One region of the Lysinibacillus sp. RC46 genome, then DNA from elsewhere that is predicted to be linked to it. Evidence: riboswitches for the same ligand, from Rfam matches in the RefSeq annotation. Region 1 holds a riboswitch; the other holds the start of a gene.
What was found. Region 1 has a riboswitch for thiamine pyrophosphate ahead of thiT (energy-coupled thiamine transporter ThiT). Riboswitches for the same ligand answer to the same signal wherever they lie in the genome.
Positions count from the first base shown of each region.

Region 2: linked by a shared signal. The riboswitch ahead of thiC (phosphomethylpyrimidine synthase ThiC) and the one ahead of thiT (energy-coupled thiamine transporter ThiT) in region 1 are both predicted to bind thiamine pyrophosphate.

Region 1 covers NZ_JBGCCF010000013.1:86,636-94,219, reverse strand. The annotation lists gene ABH966_RS13745 (polyphosphate kinase 2 family protein) at 1-114, opposite strand, end outside; gene ABH966_RS13740 (hypothetical protein) at 317-1,030, shown strand; gene map (type I methionyl aminopeptidase) at 1,057-1,812, opposite strand; gene ABH966_RS13730 (hypothetical protein) at 2,066-2,209, shown strand; gene thiT (energy-coupled thiamine transporter ThiT) at 2,334-2,894, opposite strand; TPP riboswitch at 3,025-3,133, opposite strand; gene ABH966_RS13720 (magnetosome magnetite crystal formation protein family) at 3,258-3,584, shown strand; gene ABH966_RS13715 (AAA family ATPase) at 3,797-6,877, opposite strand; gene ABH966_RS13710 (exonuclease SbcCD subunit D) at 6,874-7,584, opposite strand, start outside.
Region 2 covers NZ_JBGCCF010000015.1:99,642-107,225, forward strand. The annotation lists gene ABH966_RS14940 (hybrid sensor histidine kinase/response regulator) at 1-485, opposite strand, end outside; gene ABH966_RS14945 (response regulator) at 695-1,855, shown strand; gene ABH966_RS14950 (S-layer protein) at 1,981-3,885, opposite strand; gene ABH966_RS14955 (AEC family transporter) at 4,279-5,208, shown strand; TPP riboswitch at 5,507-5,621, shown strand; gene thiC (phosphomethylpyrimidine synthase ThiC) at 5,755-7,533, shown strand.

The DNA.
Region 1 (7,584 bases):
TAATAAAAACTGTTGAGCATTTAACATTTCATATTGGAGTACTTTTAATTTCTTTTTATACATTTTCTTATCCAGTTTAACTGATAAATCTAGATCATTTAAATTTTGAGTCATTAAAACTTCACTCCTTACATTTGAATATTCTCATTGTACTAAAGAAATATATGAATAACTATTCAAATGGTAAATTGTAGATATTTTTAACGAAACAACACGATACATTGTTGGAAATTTCCGTTATAATGAAAATATAATGTTACAGTCCTATACTTATTTGTCTTTTCCCTATACAATTTAACACGAAGGGAGAGAAAACATGCCTCGATTTTTTTTGATGACAATAACTTTTATTGTCTCACTCATCCTAACCTTTTCATCCTATTTCATGAAAATAAACGATCATTCTTTTTTAGAGATCTTAAATCGTTTTCCAGTAATATTTGCACCGTTTAATGTTAGTTATATGATTTGGATTGTGGTTTACATATTACTTGGTTATTGGTTAGTCATGAACCTAAAAAAGACATCTATTCAACAGACTGTTCTCTATAGTAGCATATGTATTATGCAGGCGTTAGCAATTGTTGTTTGGCATCACGAACTATTTATCATGTCAATTATCAGTACGTTTGCTTTAGTACTGTATTTATTTAAGTTGTACAAAACGTACCCTCTCAGCAATAATTCACTCACAGGTCGTATACCCTTCTCGATTTATTTAGCCTGGGTTACATTTAGCCTAATGACAAATGTAAGCTTTACGCTAACATCTTATCAATGGAATGGTCTTGGCCTTAGTGATCCACTTTGGGCAGTTATTTTACTAACAGTTGGAGCAGCAATAGCGCTACATATTGGATTCCATTATTTTGATATTATCTACCCAAGTGTATTTATCTGGTCCTATATCGGGGTCGCATTACATAATGGTTTTGATGAGCTACTTGTGACAACTGCAGCCTTGTTTTTATGCGGAGTGCTACTTGTCGGTATATTATTTATTAAAAAAAATCCTGCCTACCAAAAATAAATTGGTTAGCAGGATTTTTAGCTTTTTTATTGTTCATCTAGAGAAGTTAAAATAATTGGTTTGTCTTTAGTAACGATAATTGAATGCTCGATTTGAGCAACTAATGATTTGTCTGGCGTAACGAATGTCCAGCCATCACCTGACTCTACAATATGCTCCGCTTTCGCTGAGATAAATGGCTCGACTGCAAGCACCATGCCTTCTTTCATAATTGTTGAATCCCAAGCATCGTAGTAGTTTAAAATATGATTTGGCTCATCGTGTAAAGAACGACCTAAACCATGACCTGTTAGGTTCATAATCACTGTTAAATCATTGGCATATGCTTCACGCTCAACAGCTTTACCGATTTGGTTTAATTTTGATCCAGCTTTTACTTTTGTCATCGCACGGTCGAAAGCACTTTTAGCTACGCGACATAACTTTTCTTTATCCTCATAGCCATCACCAACTACAAATGAAATGCCCGTATCAGCAAAATAGCCATTTAATGAACCAGATACATCAATATTTACGATATCTCCCTCGTTAATCACACGTTTACCTGGAATACCATGTGCGACTTCCTCATTCACACTAATACATGTGTATCCTGGGAAATCATACTCCCCTTTAGGTCCAGAAATTGCTCCTGCTTCTGCAAACATACGACCTGCAATTTCATCTAATTCAAGTGTTGTTACACCTGGTTTTGTAGCAGCCTTCATTGCCTCACGAATTTCAGCACAAATACGGCCGATTTTTTTAAATGCTTCAATCTCTTCTTGCGTTTTTACAATCATTTTTAACGTCCCTTTCATCTAATGTCTATTCATTAATATAACATAACTTTTTATACAAAAAACGCTAAACGCTTTAAATATTATATGCCATCATGAATTGTAAAGTGCTGAAAAACAGGCTCTTCACTATAGCGTGGGGTTGATTTCCGTTCCGACTGGGCGCTTTGTAGCTGACGCTTTGCTTTCGCTACAGAAACACATTTGTTGCTGTCGCTTCGCTTTCGCACAGAGCAAAGCTTCCTGGGGGCGTCCGATGAGCCGCTTGGGCCAACACGATGTTGGTCACGAAGGCGTTATCACAGGATGTGATGGTTTTAGCCTTCGTTCCTCTATCGCTAATCCCCAAGGAGTCGCCCAGTCTCCACTCCAATCAACTATATCCATGGATACGTTTTAACAAATGCCATCCCTATCTAGCTCTAAAAATCCTCCGCCTTTTGGATTCTTTTTAGGGTATAAAAGGTGGGTGTTCTAGTTTCAATATTAATAAAAACCCTCCACTTATGTGAAGGGCATAATCATTATGATTTTCGTTGCATTAATTGAGGTGCTGCTGTAAATAGTAGAACACCGACAATCGCTGTTAAAATCGTTGCTGGTAGCATATATGTTCCATTGTAGATGATTGAATAAATCCACGCATTTTGATCGCCAGCATACTCTGAGAAAAATACAGCGCCCGCAATGGTATGTGCTGCATAACGTAAAAAGCCCGCTAATACAGTTCCTACAATAATATAAAGTGCCATTTTCTTTTTGTTTAAATCTTTGGCAGCATCGAGCACTGGTCGGCGAACAACGGCCGCCAAGCCTACTACTGTAAAGGCAACACCATAATCAAGTAATCCTTGTAGCCAATGTATAATATAGGCGCCAAACATTGTTTGCATCACACCAATAAGTAATCCCGTTGTCAGGCCAGGAATAAGGCCCCAGCGGAATGCTATTAAAATTATTGGTACCATCACTAGACTAACAGAGCCGCCTTGTGCCCATACTTTAAAGGAAACCTGATCTAGTACAAGGCCAATCGCTGCGAATATCGCAATCTCCACAAGCATTAAAAGTTTTTTATTGTCCATAAGTATTCTCTCCTTTGTTCCGATGTAGGATACAAGAGCAGGAATAGAAATCAGTTGGCAAATATGTCCCTATCTGGCATCAATAAAGATAAAAAAACGATGCCAGGACAGAGCCTCACATCGTAAAAGTGTCGGTTTCTATCCACAATCCCTACGCAAGTGTTAACTTACAGGTTCGAAGAGTCAAGGCATTACGTGCCCAGTCTCAGCTGACATCATCAGCTCCCCTTGTGGTCGTTACATCTTAATTTAATTGAACAACCTCATTGTACGCAAACACTGTTACGATTACAACCTCTTCCACATTTTTTTTTGAAACTTTATCGTTTTTCATGCGTAAATATTAAAAAAGGAGGTACTACTATGGAGAACCAAAAAATTTTATCTGCCTTTAGTTATCTCAGTATTTTATTCGCACCCTTTATTGTGCCATTAGTCGTTTACTTTGTTACAAAAGATAGCGACGTAAAGAGGCACTCTATTCGAGCACTGATTTCGCATATAATTCCAGTCGCATTCGGAATCATATTCTTTGCAGTCTTTGTCTTCTCAACTTTATCATTCAACACCAATTTTGACGGTAGTAATAATTTTCTTATCATTTGGTTTGCTTCATTCGCAATTTACATTCTCGTTTCATTAGGAGTCGTTATTTGGAATATTGTTCAGGCTGTTCGCGTGATCCGATAAGTTTCATCTCAACCTCTCCTTAAACAGATAGTACTTAAGGAGCTGTTATTTTGTGAAAGTATCTAAAGTTGTTAAAACCGCTGTAAAATTAGCACCTATCGTTATCCCGATTGTCAAAAAAGTAATCGCTGCAAAAAAAGGAACAAATCCTAACGTAACAAAAAAATAACAAAAAAGGCGTATTTCCACATAAACAGAAATACGCCTCTTTGTTATTTCACTTCAAAATATGTTTGACTGTGACCGTTCATTGCTTTTTCAACATGCAACACAGCAGGCATTGTAGCTTTTAACTCTGCAACGTGTGAAATGACTCCAATCATGCGTCCGGAATCTTGTAAATCAATAAGCGTATCAATCGCCTTATTTAATGCTTCTTCATCTAGAGAACCGAAGCCCTCATCAATAAACATCGTTTCAATGCGGATATTACCTTGAAAGCTTTGAATGACATCTGCCATCCCAAGGGCAAGACTTAAAGAAGCATTAAACTTTTCTCCCCCTGATAGTGTTTTCACATCTCGTAATTGATCTGTATAAGCATCATACACATCTAGTCCAAGCCCACTTTGCTTAGCATGCTTTTCTAAGCGATCTGAACGTCGTAGCTCAAATTGACCGTTGGATAAATGATAAAGCCGGACATTTGCTGCCTCTGTAATTTTATCTAAATAATTGATTTGAATATAACGCTCAAAAGACAGCTTTTTCGCATTCTGTCCATTTAACATTGCATAGAGCTCCTTCACTCGTCCTGCCTCTTTTTCAAGTAAATGAATCTCCCGTTCGGTCTCCTCAACTTTTTCGATAAAGTCTACACAAGCCTTCGCAAATCCTTCCATTTGCTGCAATACTTTGAAGGCTTCCTCATATGTGACACGCAGCATCCCTAGCTTTTCTTTCATTACCGTTAAATCTTGTTTCTCTTGCCCTTTAAGGTGCTTCTCGCCCTCAGTAATTTGTACCTGTAATGTGTGGATTTGTAGTGCATAATCATTGCAAGCCTTCCGTAAAGCTTCTATTTGCAGCATGCTCCGCTTCCCAGTAGCAAATTCTTCATAGTTTTCAAAGCCCGCTTCCGTCATACTTACTGAAAATTGCTCGCGCTTTTCATCCATTTTCAGCTTTAATTCCTCAAATGCCTGTTTCGCTATTTCTACGGTCATTCTAGCATTATTTGCTGCTTCCTTGGCAGATTGCAGACTTTGTTGGCTAATATTCCACGCGGTTTGTAACGCAACCTTTTGTGACCCTATTTCAGCGATTGCCTGTTTCAATGCTTGCAGCGTCTTAAGATTTTCTGGAATATGCTTTTGCTGCTCTTCCACAATTGCTTGTTGCTTAGTCAATTCCTTTGTCTTCTCAGCTAAATATTGCTCTAGTTTTAATTGCTTTTCTTGTAGCTGCTCCATTCGTGTACGATGATCTTTTTGTTGCATACGTACATCAGACAATTGATTGCTCACTACTTTTAAGATTGTTATTTGTTGCTCTACGTTTTGCAAGGAAGCTACAATTTGTGTTTGATTCGATTGATCAATCTCATTCGTCTCTATCTGTTCTAGCGCCTCTTGTAGAAGATGCTTTGTAGAGTTCAATAAAGCTTCTTTTTCTAAAAACTTGCGCTCATCAGTACTAGCCTTTCCTCGTAAAGCCTCCACCTCTGCTAATTCGATCATCTCTAATTGCTCACGATGTGTTTCGAGATGTGTTGTACTACCGCACACTGGACAAGGCTCTCCGTCCTTAAGTTGCTGTGCTAAAATACTTGCCTGACTCGCAATCCATTGTTGCTCCAGCTTTTGAAGAGCCTGCTTACTTTCTTGATAATGGACATTAGTAGTGGCTACATCCTGCTCTGCCGTTGCAACCGCTCTCGTATATTTTTCAACTTGCGCTAGTAACGATACTTGCTCTTTTAGCTTCGGTAGCTGTTCTAAATAACTTTCATATGGCTGAAGTTGATTTTCATATTGTTCAATTGTTTTTGCTAATTGCTGAACTTGCATTTGTCCTGTTTCTACGATTTTACTATTATCGTCTACTGCTAGCTTTGCTGTTGCAACATATTGTTCAGTTATTTGCATTTGCTGCAGATTATTCTCATACGCCTCGAATGTCGGCAATAATGCTTGTAGCTGTAATTCCTGTTGTAGAACATGTTGACGCTCAGGTTCTTTCGCCTCTTCAACGTTAAACTTTTCCTGTGCTATTTTTAACTGAGCTTCTGTGTTTTTCTGCTCTGTCATCGCTTGCTGATAGGATTGTTCTTTACGATTTTGCTCAGCACGCAAATCGATACATTGTTGCTCAAGTATGACAAGACGCTCTGCCTTCTCTGCTAATGCAATTTCGCGTTCTTTTGCGCTATATATATCTTGTTCTTTTAGCAACGCTTGTAGGTGATTCTGACGATTAGTTTGCTCATCAAATTGCTCATTCAGTGTTTTCGCTCTACTATAAAATTCTTGCTCTTTTTGATGATGTGCATAAGCCTCTTTATAGCGTTGCTGTTCCAATTGTATACATTCCGTATAATAGGTCTGCTCCTCTTCCAGAGCCTTCTTCAGCTGATGCATATTTTCAGTATTATTAGTAATGCAAGTAAATAAAGATGACGAACGCTGTGGTAAAGCGCCTGCAATTTGGCCAAGAAGATGTTCCTTTAATTGTTGAGCACGCAGTAAATCACTTTCCGCTTCTTTTCGTTTCGCATCAAGTCTTTTTGTCATCGCACCAAAGCGATCTGTTTTAAAAATTTTACGCAAAATAACTTCTTTATTCGTAGAATCTGAGGTTAACAGCTTGCGAAATTCACCTTGTGGCAGCATAACAATTTGACTAAACTGATCCTTTGTGAGGCCGATAATATCCTGTAGCTTTTTATCTACCTCAAGCGTTTGCTGCTTTTCTACAATACTATAATCAAGCGTGTCTCCTTTGATTTCAGCCAGTTCAATTTTCTTACCAGTAACACTTTTGTTTGTTGCTTTAATATGACCTGGCTGACGTAAAATTTGATAGACTCTATCATGCATTTCAAAAACGAGCTCCACTGCAGTATACATATCATCATCTGCAAACCCACTTCGTAGCATAGCAGTATCCTGACGATCTTCACCGCTACCCGATCCGTAAAGTGCATAGCATATAGCATCAAAAATCGTCGTTTTCCCAGCACCTGTTTTTCCAGAAATCGCAAATAGACGATGTTCACCTAGCTGTTGAAAATCAATAACCTCTGTATTTTTATATGGACCGAATGCAGTAATCGTTAACTTTAAAGGCTTCATTTTACTGTCTCCCGCTCCTCATCTAATAATTCTTGTAGCATTTCTGTAAATAGACGCTCTGTATCTTGATCTGGCTGTACGCCAATTATATCTGTAAAAAATGATCGGAATAAATCGATGTCTTCTATTTTCTCTGTCTCAATCGTCTGAATTTCATGTGATACCTCTTGGCGTGCTACTTTTCGCTCAACATGCATCGCATTAGGAAACACCGTACGAATACGTTCCATCGGCGAAGTTACTGACGTAGCATCTGTTAGTCGTACAAATACATAATCATCACTAGGTGGTAATTGCAATAAATCATCCATTAAGCTCTCTACCACACGTAAATCCCGTCTCGCTATAAGCTTACGTTTTGTGACAGTGATTTCTCCTTGTGCATCTAGCTCCACTATTAAAAAGCCCTTCTCATGTAAGTGCTCAGATAATGAATACTTCAATGGAGAACCGGCATATCGAATCGTTTCATTCAACACAAAATGTGCTTTATGCAAATGTCCAAGTGCTGTGTAATGAAAAGGCTTAAACAATGCTGCATTTATGCAATCCGAGCCTCCTATTGATAAAGGTCGCTCAGAATCACTCGTATTCGCTTCCTCTTCTCCATACTTCGTCACAAAGGCATGTCCTACAAAAACATTACGTTTTGTTGAATCTAAACTTTGTCCAATATGGTCGACAATTTTTTCCATCGCCTCTTGATG
Region 2 (7,584 bases), on a different contig from region 1:
CCTTGTGCATAGCGATTTGTTTGGAAGCCTTGTATGATGATCTCACTCTCACTGGAATCTAGTGTAAAATAATAGGTGATAGGTCTACCGATGGGGGCAGTTTTTTCATTATCTAATGTCATGTCTCCTAGACCACCAATAAGCTGTCCATCAACATAAAGCTCATATGGTGACAGTCCTTCGGGTATAGTAATGCCATATAGTTGAGGCTTTTTGTGATCTTTCAAAATAGTTAAGCGATAAGAACCAAAATGAATGTTTTTTCCGTTGTTAAAGTATTGATCCCAAGATTCTGGTAAAGCGGAATAAATTTCATGATCATTCTGTTCAGATGGTTTTTGGTTTTTGGAAACGAGTAGGGTATTTGGGTAAAACGCCCATTCACCCTGTAGTTTTCTTTGAAAATCTTTACTAGTTTCAATACCTCTTAAATCGATAGTCCCTTGTTTCGCAACTAATCCTTCTGGGACATTAATGAAATCCATCCAGGCGAATCGCAGTAATGTAAGCAAGGTAAAGAATATACTAGCAATCAGGAAAATTTTTATTTTTTTTGAAAGAGTTTTTGTTTTTATCATAGATGATATTTTTCGACAGATTCTCAAAAACTCCTTCAAAAGTAACATTTTTTATCAAAATTAATATAAATGAACGATATTAATGATATATGACTAGCTTTTTAGGAGGGGATGTTATGAGAATTGTAATAGTCGATGATGAATATTTGCCATTAATGAGACTAAAAACCTTAATTGAAAAAAGTAGTATCCCGGAAATTGACATAGTTGGAGATTATACAGATTCTTTAGAAGCGATTGCTCAAATACAAAGTTTACAACCTGATGTTGTATTTTTAGATATAGTAATGCCTAATATGGATGGACTTGCGCTCGGGGAAAAAATTCAAGAACTATTGCCAAACGTAGAAATTGTTTTTACTACAGGATTTGACCAATATGCTATAGATGCTTTCAATTTGCATGCTATAGATTATTTATTAAAGCCTGTGCAAAAGCCTCGTTTGCATAAAGCATTGGAACGATTACAACGGATTATCGAAAAAAATCCACCAATTCCAACTAAGAAAAAAACGATTCAGCTATTAGGGGGCCTGAAGGTAGTTACGCCTGATGGTAATACACAATTAATGAAATGGCGTACATCGAAAGCAAAAGGATTGTTTACTTATATGCTTAGCCATCGCAATGAAATGATTTATCGAGACACCATTTTGGAGTTGTTTTGGCCAGAATCCGATATAGATAAGGCCTCCAAGCAGCTATATACAGCTATTTACACCGTCCGACAAACTTTAAAAAATTATGGACTAGATGGTGTGAAGATCTCTAGTCCATTACTAAATTCAGGCTATAGAGTATTGCTAGAAAATGTGGTAATTGATGTAGAGCAATGGCTAACTCAATTAAAATCTTTGCCTCCACTTGATCAGGGAACGATAGAGGAGTATGAGTGTGTATTCCAAGCTTATACAGGCGATTATTTAGGTGATGACGGTTATATATGGTCAGAAAGTGAAAAAGAGCGACTAAGACGATTGTGGTTGCGCCATGCTCAACAATTAAGTGAGTTCTATATAAAAAATAAAGACTATCAAGCTGCTGTGAAGGTGCAAGAAAAAGTTCAATTATTTTCACCTGATGAGGAAGAAAGCTATTTCACCTTGATGAAGCTCTATGATTTACTGAACAACGTTGCTGCAGTAGAGGAGCAATATTGGCTATTAAAAAAAATGCTGCAGGAGCAATTAGCGATGGAGCCTAGAGAGGAAATTGAAGAATGGTATAAAGACTGGAGAAAAATGAGTATGATTTCGCCGGTAGATATTTTGGGTTGAGATTTGATTTTATATGAGATTGAAGAACCATATTATATTTAATAGGACAACTTAATTTTATTCATACAATAGTTGTTTTTCCTCAACATGAAAGGACTCGGCATTGTGCCAAGTCCTTTCAATTTTTATTGTTTACCTGAACGTTGGACATCTTTATAGATTTTGATGGCCCTGTCTAAACTGTTAATAGCATCTGTCACCTCGTACGAAGATGCATAGGAGTTATTAACAACAGATTGGGCGTAATCAACTGCTTTTTCTAGGTCCTGTTTTTCTCGTGCTGTTGTCCACCTTTCATAATAGGGGATATCAGAGCCATCTCCATTCGCAGAAACTTTTACGTACTGAACAGAATTAATGAGTGACTTTAGCCAAGATTTATCAACGTAATTCCCATAATTCGCACCTGATTTATAATTACCCCTATATGTTGAAATGGCATTATATAAGTAACTATATGCATACGAAATATCTGATTGAGACGAAGAACTATTATTTGCAGTACTTTGTGCGTATGAAACAGCAGAAACTAGAGCGTCTTTTTCACTTTGCGTCGTCCAAATTACATTGGAGGATAGTTCAGATCCATTCACAGAGACGGTTACATACTGAACAGAGTTAATAAGTGATAAAAGGTCAGATCGATCGGCATTGTATTGATAAGTACCATATTTTTGAGCGCTCTTATAAACAGTGATAGCGTAGTTTAAATTGCTAATAGCATTGGTGATATCAGACTGCGTTGCATAGCTATTATTTACAACGTACTGAGCCGATGAAACGGCAGAGGTAAGAGCATCCTTCTCACTTTGCGTCGTCCAAGGTACATATGATGCTATATCATTACCATTGTTCCAAGAAACCGTTACATACTGAATAGAATTAATCGTTGATTGTAATGAAGACTTATCGCTATAACCATATTTTGTTCCATTTTTTTGCACAGCTTGATAAACGGTTAATGCAATTCTGTATTGTGTAATAGCATTGTTTACTTGTTCCTGAGAGGCGTTGGAATTATTAGCTACTGCTCTTGCGCTGCTTAAGGCATATTCGAATGCTGTACGTTCAGCCTGCGTCGTCCATCTTTCAGTTGTTAAAACGTCATATCCATTAACGGATACGGCAACGTACGGAGGTATAGCTACTAAATTACTAAGCTCATTTTTATTCACCACAGGTAATATCACAGAGGCTTTTTTATCATCCACCTGCACCTTGTTAATTAGGTGTCCTGAATCTAATGCCACCTTTGCCCCGTGTTTGACGATCACTTGTTCAATTTTACCTTCTCCGTAAAGGCTAAAATCATTCTCAACATCGATTGTAAGCTTATCAACATTGGCTGTAACTTCAAATGCTGCAACTTTACCAACTACATCGATTTTTGAAATAGCTTTGTCAGAAGTCACATTTACTTTAGTGCGCTCCAAGTTAATGTTTGGAGATTTAATATCTTTTAGGGAAACATTTAACCAATTAATATTTCTAGTCAATAAAGGCTTAAAAGTAATTGTATCCCCAATAGCAACGTTATCAATTGTAATGGCCTTCTTCACAAGATTAGTTACAATAAGCTTATCTTTAATGTTTACATTTTGAACCTTTACATAATCCGCATTTACAGTTAGGCTTCCTTCAATTTGTGCGTCACCACCATCAAAATATACCGCTTTATTGTCAGTGCCAGCTTTAGTTAATGTTAGTTCTGTAATGCTCGTAATTTCGCCGTTTTTTACTACAATTGTAGCTTGGGCATTCTTCAATGCAGTGCTATTCGCTGTTTTAAAGAGAGGTTTCAGCGACTGACTAATTTTAAATTGGCCATTGGATGTAAGTACTTTCTCTTTAGTGACGTTGTTAATGGTAACAGTTTGCCCCTTTGTTTTGGCTGCAGCTACCTGCCCATCCATTTGAATTGAGTGGTTTAAAGATGAATCATTTGAAGCGGCATCTGCAGTTGACATTGGTGATACTAGGGTTGCTGTAATAGCAGTTGCCATAAAAGTCGTTAATACTTTATTCTTCATTTTAGTCACTCCGATCATCGTATTTAATGGATAATATATCATATATTTCTCTAATTTAGTACATAAAGGGTATATTTTACTATTTATTATTCTTAAATGAAATGTAGTCCCTTTTTCTGTATCGTTCGTTTTTAAGAATCCTTAATTATTTCAGAAAATCTGAAAGTGAAGTGCGGTTTTTTTTGCGCGAAACTTGGTAATTTGGTGCGGAAATCACGCTCATTTCAAGCGCTATAACGTTCCGAAAGATAACTTTTACCATCTATTAAAGACACTGTATTAGTTCAATGTGTTCAGAAAAAATGCCTTGATATGAGCGGTGAGTTGATTTTGAAGTACATTGACCAAGCATAAAAACAGCACTACTATAGGAGAGGGAAGGGGGACATCACTATGGTGTATCTCGGTATGATATTTTTTCAAATTGTAGCTCCGATTTTAGTGCTTCTAGTACTTGGCGCAGTTTTACAAAAGAAATTTCGCTTTAATTTAAAGGCGTTATCCCAACTTATTACATATTGTTTCATGCCAGCAGCTGTTTTTGTGAATTTATATGAAACGAGTATAGAGCTGTCTGTACTTGGGGAAGTTGCGTTATTTATCCTACTCTTTATCGGAAGCCAAATGGTGCTTAGTCACTTTCTAGCAAAGGGACTCGGTTTAGTAAAAACAGAGGCGGCAGTGTTTAAAAATAGTGTTGTCCTAATTAATTCAGGTAACTATGGTATTCCGGTTGCACAGATGATTTTTGTGACCCAGCCGATTGGAGTAGCAATTCAGGTCATTCTTGTAATATTTCAAAATATGACGACCTACACTTACGGCTTGTATAATTTAATCTCTTCAACAAAATCGGGCATGTCTATTGTGAAAGACTTCCTCAAAATGCCTATTATTCATGCACTTATTATTGGAGTGGCAATGAACTATTTTAATATTGCTATTCCACAGTTTGTAAGAATTCCGATAGATCATGTGGCAGATGGCTTTATCGCTGTAGCATTAATAACTTTAGGGGCACAACTATCCCAGCTTGAAATCAAATCCATGTTCAATAAAGTGGTATTCATTAGCTGTTTTACGCGACTAGTCATAGGGCCAACCGTAGCATTGTTTATCATTTTTGCGCTTGGTCTTGACGGTGTCGTGGCACAATCACTTTTTATAGCTAGTTCGTTCCCGACGTCGCGAAATAGCTCAAGTTTGGCATTAGAATATGACGTAGAATCGGCAACTGCTGCACAAACAGTTTTATTTTCAACGATTGTAAGCTGTATTACAGTGACAATCGTGATTTATGTAGCGGAACTGTTGTTTACCTAACTGCTAGGTGCTATTTGGAATAAGAGATGGCAGCCTCTCATTTTAAGTGGAATCTAACAAATATAAGTTTATTAGCAGAACGTGGGGCGTCCGATGAGCCGCTTCGCTTCGCTTCGCTGCAGGGTCTCATCTGTGACGCTGATCCCCGAGGAGTCGCCCAGCCTCCACTCCAATCAACTAATATACATGGCACAAGTTTTAATGAATACCATCGACAACTTTTAATGATAAGCCAAAAATAATTCAAATGAAGCTTCCATCTCTTAACAATATCTGCTACACTATCATCAAACTTAATAGCATTAACTAGGGGAGTCTGATGAGTCAGGCTGAGAGGGAAACGCATAGAGGTTTCTTGACCCTTTGGACCTGATCTGGCTCATACCAGCGTGGGAAAGTTAACCATTATTGCACTCAATGTTATTTGCAATAACTATACCTTTACATTCTTAGCCGGATCCAAATTTTTTTGGATTCGGCTTTTGTCTTTGTTTGGGTGAGCTAGATTCGGTCCTTATATAAATGTAAAAGGGAGCGAAGTAGTTTATGACAACAGTTAGCGACAAGAATATTACGATTATGTCTAGTTTTGAAGGAAGTAAAAAAGTTTACGTAGAAGGATCTCAATCAGATATTTTAGTGCCAATGCGTGAAATTGCTCTAAGTCCAACGACAGGAAGCTTTGGTGAAGAGGAAAATGCGCCAGTACGTGTTTATGATACGAGCGGCCCGTACACTGATCCTGCGTATAAGGTGGATATTACGAAAGGATTGCCAGCTTTATGTAGTGCATGGATCAAAGAACGCGGTGATGTTGAAGAATACGAAGGTCGTACTATCAAGCCAGAAGATAATGGATTCCGTAAAGCTGATGATCCGCGAATGAATGAAAATGTTTTTCCGGAATTATCTAGAAAGCCTTTACGCGCGAAGAAAGGTAAAAATGTAACACAGCTTCACTATGCACGAAAGGGAATTATTACTCCAGAAATGGAATTTGTAGCGATACGTGAAAATATGGACCCGGAATTTGTGCGCTCAGAAATCGCTGCAGGACGTGCTATTTTGCCATCTAATATTAATCACCCTGAGGCAGAGCCGATGATTATTGGACGTAACTTCCACGTGAAAATTAACGCCAATATTGGCAATTCAGCAGTGTCATCCTCTATTGCAGAAGAGGTAGAAAAAATGACGTGGGCTACACGCTGGGGTGCTGATAACATTATGGATTTATCTACTGGTAAGCATATTCATACGACACGTGAATGGATTATCCGTAATGCCGCGGTGCCAGTAGGAACGGTGCCGATTTATCAAGCGCTAGAAAAAGTAAATGGTGTGGCAGAGGATTTAACGTGGGAAGTGTATCGTGATACGTTAATCGAACAGGCTGAGCAAGGTGTTGATTACTTCACGATTCATGCAGGGGTATTACTGCGCTATGTGCCATTAACGGCTAATCGTGTAACAGGCATAGTGTCCCGTGGAGGCTCGATTATGGCGCAGTGGTGTTTATATCATCATCAAGAGAGCTTTTTATATACTCATTTTGAAGAAATCTGTGAAATTATGAAAACCTATGATGTAGCCTTCTCTTTAGGTGATGGTTTACGTCCGGGTTCTATAGCAGATGCAAATGATGAGGCTCAATTTGCGGAGCTAGATACGCTAGGGGAATTAACGCAAATTGCCTGGAAGCATGATGTACAGGTGATGGTAGAAGGACCAGGGCATGTACCAATGCATCTTATTAAAGAAAATATGGATAAGCAGTTAGAGGTGTGTAAGGAAGCACCTTTCTATACTTTAGGGCCGTTAACAACAGATATTGCTCCTGGCTATGACCATATTACATCAACTATCGGTGCTGCGATGATCGGTTGGTATGGTACAGCGATGCTATGTTATGTGACGCCTAAAGAGCATCTCGGCTTACCAAATCGTGAGGATGTTCGCGTAGGGGTTATTACGTATAAAATTGCTGCACACGCGGCAGATTTAGCGAAAGGGCATCCGGGAGCACAGCAGCGTGACGATGCACTATCTAAGGCACGATTTGAATTCCGCTGGCGCGATCAATTCAATCTTTCGTTAGATCCAGAGCGTGCGGTCGAATACCACGATGAAACGTTGCCTGCAGAAGGAGCGAAAACTGCGCACTTCTGTTCAATGTGTGGACCTAAGTTTTGTAGTATGAGAATCTCACAAGATATTCGTAATTATGCAAAAGATCAAGATTTAAATACGACTGAAGCGATCCACCAAGGTATGCAGGAAAAGGCAAAGGAATTTAAAAAGGCAGGCAGTCAAATTTATCAATAATTATTAGAGCGGGCTTGTGTCTACTAGACACAAGCCTTTTTTGGTCATTAA